3 regions of the Desulfitobacterium elongatum genome follow, and region 1 is predicted to be linked to each of the others. Evidence: riboswitches for the same ligand, from Rfam matches in the RefSeq annotation. Region 1 holds a riboswitch; each other region holds the start of a gene.

Region 1 (3,277 bases):
TACTTTTTATTCGTTTGTTTCTAAATCTTATTAACCGAATCAAGCTTGTGCCGTTTGCGCTTTATCGGATTGTGCTAGCTGCTTTAATCTATGTGATCTATTTATAATTCTATTCTATAGATGTACAACGAGTGGCATATAAAGGTCATAGAAAAAGTCTCATTCTTGCAGTTGCTTCTAGAAGTATATATGTACATTTCTTATTCCAGATTCAGATACATTATTCTGGCCAAATCTTTGAAGTCATTTTTATTATAAAACTCAAGTGCATTCGTATTAAAGGAATACACTTTTACTTCAATCCGATCGATGTTCATGCTTTGAGCCCATTGAATGACGACGTCTAAAAGGGAAGAGCCAATATTTCGGTGCTGGTAATCATGCCTTACTGCAATACTATCGAGCTGAACCCATTCTCTTTTTTTTATGACAGGGAAGTTTGGTGACCTCATGATGAGGCACTCTGCTAGACCAATAATCTGGGAATCCTCTTCGGCAACAAAAAGAGCCTTATCATTACCATGAACTAAATCGGTAATATATTCTTTCGACCGAGAAGGTCCCTCGGGCTGTATAAAGAGTTCTGTGTGATTCGAACGATGCAATCCATCAAGTTCTGAGTATAGTTCAATTATTCCAGCGTAGTCGTCAAGGATTGCTTTTCTTATATTCATCGAAACTCCTCCTCGTACCTAATGTCCTTGCTATTGAATAATCATAAGCTGAAGGCTGGACTTTTTCAATTGAGTCTTTTTCAACTTGCAGCTTTAGTAGATCCCCTCATGAGAAGTTGGGGTTGCAATTCTTTGTAACTGTGTTTATAATACGTTTTAATATTAAATAGGGCTGGATGATGTTTTCAGGAGAGTGGCGGTTACGCCCACCGACGGAGTTATACTCTCAGGTACTTTAAATGAAGTGGAACTGGAAACGGACAGGACTCTGGAGAGTTCCGAAAGGACGCCGAAGGTGCAAAACAGCTATAGCTGTTAAATCTCTCAGGCAAAAGGACAGAGGATATATTTTTGATGAGGATAATTCATGGAATTGTCTTATTTCCTTTTTAAAAATATTCTTTAAAGTACTCTCCAGAGTCAAATCAAAATCTGATTTGGCTCTTTTTTAGTGGGATGAATGGGAATGATAAGGAAGAGACTGCAAAAAGAAGATGGAAAAGAGGTAAGAAAAATGCCATTGGAAACAACACATGAAAAATCAAATCGGGTCATTATTACAATCTTGGGAAAAGACCAAATCGGAATTATTGCTTGGTTAACAGGGCGTTTAGCTGAGAATTCAATTAACGTATTGGACCTTAGTCAGACCATCTTGCAAGGTTTTTTTACCATGATTATGATCGTGGATGTCAGTCAATCCTCTGTAGCCTTAGCTGAGATTACCGAGAAATTGAAGCGCGAAGGAACGGAGCGGGGCTTGAAAGTTAATGTACAGCATGAGGATATTTTTTCGTTCATGCACAGAGTATAGGGAGGCTTATCATGAAAATGCACTTGGCACCTCATGAAATTTTACAGACCCTTGAAATGGTTGAAAATGAGAATCTAGATATTCGTACGATAACCATGGGTATCAGTTTATTGGATTGTGCTGGGGATGACATAAAGCGCGTGGAGCAGAAGGTTTACGATAAAATTACTCGCCAAGCAGAAAATTTGGTGAGTGTTGGTGAAAGCTTGGCTGCACGCTACGGGATTCCAATTGTCAACAAGCGAGTGTCAGTCACTCCAGTGGCCCTGCTGGGATCTAATTTTCATCCAGAGGATATGGTTCGCTTGGCGAGAACTTTGGATCGGGCTGCGAAAACAGTGGGTATTAACTTCTTAGGAGGATTTTCGGCGCTGGTCCAAAAGGGTTTAACCCGCGGAGATGAAGCCTTGATTGAAGCGATTCCCCAGGCCCTTGCGGAGACCGAATACGTGTGTTCTTCAGTGAATATCGGATCGACGAAGGCTGGAATAAATATGGATGCCGTCTTAAAGATGGGACAAGTCGTTCTCGAATGCGCGCACCGCACTGCGGATCAGGACGGGATTGCTGCAGCTAAGCTAGTGGTCTTTTGCAATGCTCCAGAGGATAACCCCTTCATGGCGGGGGCTTTCCACGGTGTGGGAGAACCGGAAGTTGTTATCAACGTAGGAGTAAGTGGTCCTGGTGTTGTAGCACATACTGTAAAAAAACACCCGGATGCGGATTTAGGGGAACTGGCCAATTTGATCAAGCGCACAGCCTTTAAAATTACACGAATGGGTGAGTTGATTGGGCGCGAGGCTTCCAAAGAATTAAAAGTTCCATTTGGAATCGTTGATCTTTCGTTGGCTCCAACGCCGGCTATAGGGGATAGCGTTGCCGAAATCTTAGAGAATATGGGCTTGGAACGCTGTGGTGCTCATGGAACTACTGCTGCTTTAGCATTATTAAATGATGCGGTAAAAAAAGGTGGAGCCATGGCTTCCTCTCATGTGGGAGGTTTGAGCGGGGCTTTCATCCCGGTTTCTGAAGATGCGGGGATGTCCTATGCCGTAGAAACAGGAGCGTTAAGCATAGAGAAGCTTGAGGCAATGACCTGTGTTTGTTCCGTTGGACTAGACATGATTGCAATCCCAGGGGATGTTGAGGCAGAGACGATTGCGGGCATTATTGCTGATGAGGCAGCCATTGGAATGATCAACAAAAAAACGACTGCAGTTCGAGTGATTCCGGCGATAGGGAAAAAGGCTGGAGATCGAGTTGAATTTGGAGGGCTACTTGGTGGAGCACCCGTCATTAAGATTAACCCTTTCTCTTCTCGTCAGTTTATAAGGCGTGGAGGGAGGATTCCCGCTCCCATTACAAGTTTATCAAACTAAGATTTACACGAAAACTACCCCGTATCACTAGGATCAAGTCTGAGTCGAGTGATGCGGGGTAAAGAATTATATGGAGGGTAAGAGTGAGGAGGAAATATTTTCATTTTAAAGTGATTCCAATCACATTATTTTAAATGCTAAAAGGGTTAGAATAAGTCATAAGCTAAAAGATAATTTAAAGGGGGACTTTAAATGGTTAATATCATGAAAAATATTGAATTCTCACAAGCTCTCAATCTTAAAGAACTTATCGAATACAAACAAGGTCAAGTTATCAGCATGACAATTGCTCAAATCCCTGCAGTAAACATTACTTTATTCTCCCTGGATGAAGGGGAAGGAATAAGTACACATACGACTTCAGGAGATGCTTTGGTTCAGGTTCTCGATGGGGAAGCGGAAATCACCAT
Region 2 (3,277 bases), 800 kb from region 1:
ATTCTTAGCCGATCCGAATTCCCTCTCTTTGTTAATGAGTTTAAGTAGACGTTCACGGTCAGCAGATGTGATGTCAATTATTCTAGCCATTTTGTCCTTATCCTTCCTTTTCTCAATAAACATAGAGCGACTATCGTTCGCTTGATAGCCGCTGTTTTATACCCTATTCGACTCTAAATGTGGGAATATGATGAGTCCATCTAGGTTTTATTATAGATTATTTTCCTAGATATGTAAATCCTTTACTCTCAAGGGTCCTCTCTTTCGAGATGAATTTGTCTAAACAGTAAATCTCTAGGGTAAGACCATATATTTTTGGAAAATCCAGTCTTTTTATCATTATTTTCGAAAAAACGGTATTGACATTTTAATTTACAATATGGTAAAATAATTATTTTGCATTGAATGTCAAAGCATGATATACTTAGATGTAATCAACGAGTCACATAGGAGGTGGGTTTATTGTTTCAAGTTGGCGATAAGGTTCTTTATCCTATGTATGGTGCAGGCGTAATTGAAGCCATCGAAGAAAAGGAAGTCCTAGGAAAAAACCGAATTTACTATTTCCTAAATATCCCTCACATCAGAATGAAAATAATGATCCCTATTGAAAAGGCAAATGATTTAGGCATTCGACAGGTCGTCAAACCCGATGTTCTACAAAATGTACTCGACGACTTGTATAATGGGGAAACCGACCCCTTAAGTGATGATAACCAGAGATATCGTCGAGATATGAATAAAAACAAGATAAAGTCAGGCGATATTTACAAAGGAACTGAGATCATCCGTGATTTAATGCGGAAAAGTAAAATTAAGAAGCTAGGTTCTGAAGATAAAACGATGTTGGAAAACGCCCTCCGAATTTTGACCAGCGAATTTATCCAAGTCAAAGAAGTTCCAAAGGAGCAAGCTATAGATATGTTGGATAAAGTCATCAATATCTAAGTTAGAGACCAACTCAATGTGAATTGATTGGTCTCTTTTTGTGTAACAAAGGGACGGCTCTAGTTCTCTCTTTCTGGAATTCGAAGACTCTTTTTGAAAGTATACATAATTCATAGCCAGCTTCCCAAGAATTCCCTTGAATAAAAGGGTAAGCGAAACTATAATATTAAATAATTAACTAAAAAACTGAATAATTACTGGATGATATCTACGGGAGAGTGGCTTATGGCTCGCCGAAGAAGTTAAACTTTCAGGCACTTGAATTTAAGTAAGACCGTAGATTGACAGAACTCTGGAGAGACCCAAATCGGGCGCCGAAGGGGCAATGTATTTTTTCGTAAATCTCTCAGGCAAAAGGACAGAGTATGAATGTTTATTAAGGGACAGCTTTTAAGCGATCTCTTCTTAGACTTATACTTACACTACAGAGTCAAATCCTTTACGATTTGGCTCTTTTTATAAATAAAAGCAGTCCCTCAAGAGACTGCAACAAAGAAGATTAGAGGAAATAAAGGAGGAGACAAAACGATGGAAGGCTTTCACAATTTTATTCTCTGGTTAAACAATTACCTCTGGGGCCCCCCAATGCTGATTCTACTTTTTGGTACGCACTTATTTTTAACGTTTCGAACACGCTTCATCCAAAAATACATCATCAAGGCAATTAAACTCTCTGTAACCAAGGACACATCTGCTGATGGGGATGTAAGTCAATTCGGTGCCCTTACCACAGCTTTGGCTGCAACCATTGGTACTGGTAATATCGTCGGTGTAGCTACCGCGGTTGCCTTGGGCGGTCCAGGCGCTGTACTATGGTGCTGGCTTACAGGAGTATTTGGTATCGCAACTAAGTACTCTGAGGCCCTACTGTCTGTCAAATATCGAGTCAAAACCTCTGATGGGACAATGCTCGGTGGACCCATGTATGCACTCGAAAACGGGCTGGGTCAGAAATGGCTTGCTGTGTTATTCTGTATCTTCACTTCGATTGCCGCCTTTGGGATTGGTAACATGGTTCAAGCCAATTCGATATCTACTATGGTCTATGATACTTTTACCGTTTCTCCCTATATCAGCGGTCTTATTATGGCAGTCCTCACTGGTGTCGTCATTATTGGTGGAGTTAAGTCCATTGCCAACGTGTGTGAGAAACTCGTTCCGTTCATGGCCATTTTTTATGTCCTTGGTTGTATTGTCATTTTAGCTATGAATTCTGCGTATGTAGCTCCTGCCATTTCTTTAATCTTCAAATCTGCCTTTACCCCTAGTGCAGCTGGTGGCGGCTTCATTGGAGCATCCGTAATGATGGCTGCACGCTACGGTATTGCTCGTGGCCTCTTCTCCAACGAGTCTGGATTAGGATCAGCCCCCATCGTAGCAGCCGCAGCTCAAACGAGAAACCCTGTTCGGCAGGCTCTGGTTTCTTCTACCGGAACCTTCTGGGATACTGTAGTTGTTTGCGCAATGACCGGTATCGTCGTAGTAAGCAGCATCATAAGAAATCCTGCGGCCGCAGAGGGCTTAAAAGGTGCTGCACTGACCAATATGGCCTTTGCTCAAATTCCTGTGGTTGGTCCGATTGTTCTTACTGTAGGGCTTTTAACCTTCGTATTCTCAACCATCCTGGGCTGGTCTTACTATGGTGAGAGAGCGATTGAATACTTATTTGGGAAAATAGCGATTATGCCTTACCGCATCCTCTGGGTCATCGCTGTATTCGTGGGTTCTACAATGAAACTTGCTTTGGTATGGGATATGGCTGATGCCATGAATGCCCTGATGGCGGTTCCAAACCTCGTAGCGCTACTCCTCTTAAGCGGAGTCATTGTATCAGAAACAAAGAAGTATCTCTGGGAAGAGCGTTTGGATGAGGTCTCAGACGAGCCTATTCGCCTCAGCGGAAAATAAAATTTACCATGCAGAATAGGAAGCACGACCTTATGCGGGTCGTGCTTTTATTTTGCCTTTGGCATTTCCTAGAATATCTATGAACATGAGGGTCTAAACGGGTTGAAAAGAGGGAACAGGTCCCTCTTTTCAACTTTTAAGCCCTGATAATCATTCTCTCCGAATAACCCGTCTCACAACAAATGGGGCTAACAATAAATTTTTTCTCAAGTTTTATAGGATCATAGGCCAATTTGGCCTTTCTTAACCCGAGTATTCCCAAATCCTCTTCTCGATTGATATACATGACATTGTGCAAATAATTTTCTGCGAAGGTTTTATTGATAAAGGCGTAGATACCTTTATATTTTGTATTCCCTTTTTCGATATGAATGACCGCCATTTTACTATTTACTATCTCTCCAAAAGTAAAGCCAGCGAT
Region 3 (3,277 bases), 1.9 Mb from region 1:
ATCGATCGTTGTATTTTTACTGGCAAGCCCTTTTACATGCTTCACGAGTTCAAATTCAGACATTCCACCTCGGATGCTTAACTGAGCCTGGCGCCGAACGCTTTCCGGGATATCCGCAAAAAGCTCTTCCATCGATTTTACTCCGATCCGGGCAAGGATTTTTTCCTGCTGGTTCGCCGTGTTCGGCACATAATTCATCTTAATGGCCCTCCTCCGCTAGAAACGCCTCATATTCAGCGGCTGTCAGCAACTCATCTAAGTCTTTAAGATCATCGGCTTCTACCTTAATCAACCATCCATCACTATAAGGGGCGCTATTCAAGAGATCCGGCGCATCCAGAGCATCTTGATTATATTCAACTACTTTTCCACTGACCGCAGAAATAATATCAGAAACTGCTTTGACAGACTCTACAGTCCCATAGGATCTTCCTGCGACTACAGTCGTTCCGTTTTCTGGCAGTTCTACGAAAACAACATCCCCTAGACTTTCTTGAGCATGCTCTGTGATTCCGAGAGTTACGATATTCCCTTCAACTTTCGCCCACTCGTGGGATTTGCTGTACTTTAATTCTACTGGATTCATAAATTCATCCTCCTAAACTTATTATTGATACTTGATACTTAGCTTAATTTTGATTCTCGTTAAAAACTTAGTCTATAAAAGCCTAAATCCTTAAAATAATACCCAAGGATTTCGTTTTACAAAAGAGAGCGGCTTCTAAGCGAGCAGGAAAGCAAACTTCGCGAAAAGTATGCAGCGGAGACGGGTTGGAAACACGACGTTTCCAACCGGCCACGAGGCATGGACGCCGATTTGGCCGGGAACCCGTCGGAGCGGAGAACTTGAGCGATTAGTTTGCTCCGCGTAGCTTACGGAGCGAACGGTGGAAAACGAAATCCTGGAGAATCACGCTTTCTGTCTCTTATAGAACAACGACGGAATTATCTGTGCCTTGACCGCCTTACCCCGAATGATAACCTCCAAAGTTTCTCCCTGCTGCGCTAAGTCTGCACGAATGAGTCCAAGCGCAATATTTTTATCCAAGGTTGGGGAGAAGGAACCTGAGGTTACAAAGCCTACCTCTTCTCCAGCTTTTTGAAGCGGATAATGGGAACGAGCAATCCCGCGCTCAATCATTTCCAGCCCGACAAGTTTACGGGGAACCCCTTTTTCCTTTTGTTCAAGTAGCGCGTCTTTCCCGACAAAGCTTTCTTTCTCAAGCTTTACAAAAAAACCAAGCCCTGCTTCCAAAGGAGAAATATCTGGGCCAAGTTCGTTGCCGTAAAGGGGTAACCGAGCTTCGAAACGAAGGGTATCCCGTGCACCAAGTCCAATCGGCTGTATTCCTTCGGCTGAACCTTCTTCAAGAATTTTTCTCCAGAGCTGGGACGCTTTTTCGGGAGCAAGATAAACCTCAAACCCGTCCTCTCCGGTATAACCGGTCCGAGAAATAAGACAAGAGATTCCATCCACTACACCGTGTTTAAACCAGTAATATTTGATTTCTGCCAAATTTACAGAAGTGAGTCTTTGGAGAATTTTCTCTGCGAGGGGTCCCTGCAAAGCCAATTGGGCAACTTGATTTGAACGGTTTTCCAATTGAATATTAAATCCCTCTGCCTTCTCCTGCATCCAAGCGAAGTCCTTATCGGCATTGGAGGCATTAACTACGATGTAAAAATGTTCCCCATCATAACGATAAACTAGTAGGTCATCAACGATTCCCCCATTGGAATAACACATCGGAGAATAGAGAATTTGGCCATCCTGGATACGCGTTACGTCATTTGTGATTATGTACTGAACAAATGCAAGGGCGTCCTTTCCTTTGACGTCCACCTCTCCCATGTGGGATACATCGAAAAGTCCAGCTTTGGTCCTTACTGTATTATGTTCTTCGATGACACCTGCGTATTGGACCGGCATTTCCCAGCCCCCGAAATCAATAAGTTTGGCTCCTGCTTTTTGATGTTCTTCATAAAGGGGGGTTCTTTTGAGTTCTGTCACTTTCAGACACCTCCTTAAAGTTTGAGTATGCACGAAATTTAGAAAATCATGATAAGAATTGTTAAATAAAAAAAGACAGAAAATCGCGCATCGCGCAACTCTGTCCTTTAACCTGAGAGATTCGCCTTTCGGCTCCCCTTTGGTGTTCTCCTTACGAGAAACTCTCCAGAGTCCCGTCTTCCAGCAGTACTTTTGCCTGAGAGCTTCCCCTCCTGAATGAGCGATCATCAGGAAGTTTCTCCTACGGCGCCCGGCTTTGCCGAGTCTCTCCTACTGAAATCATCCGGAACATATTCACTTTTCCTTTGCCACTCTATTATAGTCGCCAAGGGGCTTATTCGTCTACTAGGTAAAAAAAGATTTTTCAGTTTCTTTTCGAGACTAACTGCCACTAAGACTCCTGCATCCTACGAGCTAAAGCTTTTGAGCAAGGGCATTCAGTTCATTTCCAACCTGTTGAACCTCTTCGACCATTCGGGTAATCTCCTGTGTAGCCCGGGCTTGTTCCTGTGTAATGATATTATTCTGAAATACTCCTTCAGTAATCTGCTCCATCGTTCCTTGAAACTGTATAAGCAATTCATTAATCTCATTAGCCGAACGATTACTCTCGTCAGCAAGTTTTCGAACCTCTCCCGCCACAACAGAGAATCCTTTTCCTTGCTCTCCAGCTCGGGCTGCCTCAATCGCCGCATTCAATCCCAAGAGATTGGTTTGTTTGGAAACGCGTCGAATAAATTCTAAGGCATTCCCTGTGGCTTTTACTTGTTGTTGAGCGTCCTGTGCCACAGAGGCTACGGTTTGGCTGACGCTTGCAACCTCCTCTGAGGAGGCTGCCATTTCTTGAATGGCACCGGCGGCCTGTTCTAGTGCTTGTCCTAAACGTTCAACCTGCTCCCTAAGCGTTCCTTTCAATTCTTCGTCACGCATCGTGGAAGCGATCATTCCCGCAGCTACCTTGGCGACAGGTGTGACAATCTTCAAGGGCCCTGCAATTCCAAAGGTGCCTACCTTCTGTCCCTCCAGTCGAATAGCAATGTTAAACCCTTCACGCTGCCCTTGAGAATTTTCCTCATCCTCTTTGGTCACTGCGATTTCGTGGATCGGAGTCGTCATGATGCGAAGTGCCCCATTATGAACCATTCCTATCCGTTTTTTTGCTGAATCCGCAATGATCTTCCCACTGGGATCACAAACAATGCCGTGAAAGCCGCTTTCCGAATAAATTAAATCCACAATACGATGAGCAAGATTTTCCGTGAGCTT

What was found. A riboswitch is a leader RNA that binds a small molecule or an ion and turns the genes downstream of it on or off. The one in region 1 is predicted to bind glycine.
Region 2: linked by a shared signal. The riboswitch ahead of ACZ42W_RS00285 (alanine/glycine:cation symporter family protein) and the one ahead of ACZ42W_RS19165 (ACT domain-containing protein) in region 1 are both predicted to bind glycine.
Region 3: linked by a shared signal. The riboswitch ahead of gcvT (glycine cleavage system aminomethyltransferase GcvT) and the one ahead of ACZ42W_RS19165 (ACT domain-containing protein) in region 1 are both predicted to bind glycine.

The regions. Positions count from the first base shown of each region.
Region 1 covers NZ_AP038772.1:4,052,999-4,056,275, reverse strand. Annotated here, with positions in the region: gene ACZ42W_RS19175 (undecaprenyl-diphosphate phosphatase) at 1-107, shown strand, start outside; gene ACZ42W_RS19170 (N-acetyltransferase family protein) at 201-674, opposite strand; glycine riboswitch at 851-926, shown strand; glycine riboswitch at 933-1,024, shown strand; gene ACZ42W_RS19165 (ACT domain-containing protein) at 1,189-1,488, shown strand; gene ACZ42W_RS19160 (DUF711 family protein) at 1,500-2,867, shown strand; gene ACZ42W_RS19155 (cupin domain-containing protein) at 3,060-3,277, shown strand, end outside.
Region 2 covers NZ_AP038772.1:48,504-51,780, reverse strand. Annotated here, with positions in the region: gene rnk (nucleoside diphosphate kinase regulator) at 1-90, opposite strand, end outside; gene ACZ42W_RS00290 (CarD family transcriptional regulator) at 463-948, shown strand; glycine riboswitch at 1,231-1,320, shown strand; gene ACZ42W_RS00285 (alanine/glycine:cation symporter family protein) at 1,477-2,856, shown strand; gene ACZ42W_RS00280 (DUF2156 domain-containing protein) at 2,993-3,277, opposite strand, start outside.
Region 3 covers NZ_AP038772.1:1,190,025-1,193,301, reverse strand. Annotated here, with positions in the region: gene gcvPA (aminomethyl-transferring glycine dehydrogenase subunit GcvPA) at 1-198, opposite strand, end outside; gene gcvH (glycine cleavage system protein GcvH) at 200-586, opposite strand; gene gcvT (glycine cleavage system aminomethyltransferase GcvT) at 911-2,011, opposite strand; glycine riboswitch at 2,109-2,183, opposite strand; glycine riboswitch at 2,186-2,294, opposite strand; gene ACZ42W_RS05510 (methyl-accepting chemotaxis protein) at 2,426-2,851, opposite strand; partial or broken gene ACZ42W_RS05505 (sugar diacid recognition domain-containing protein) at 2,939-3,277, opposite strand, start outside.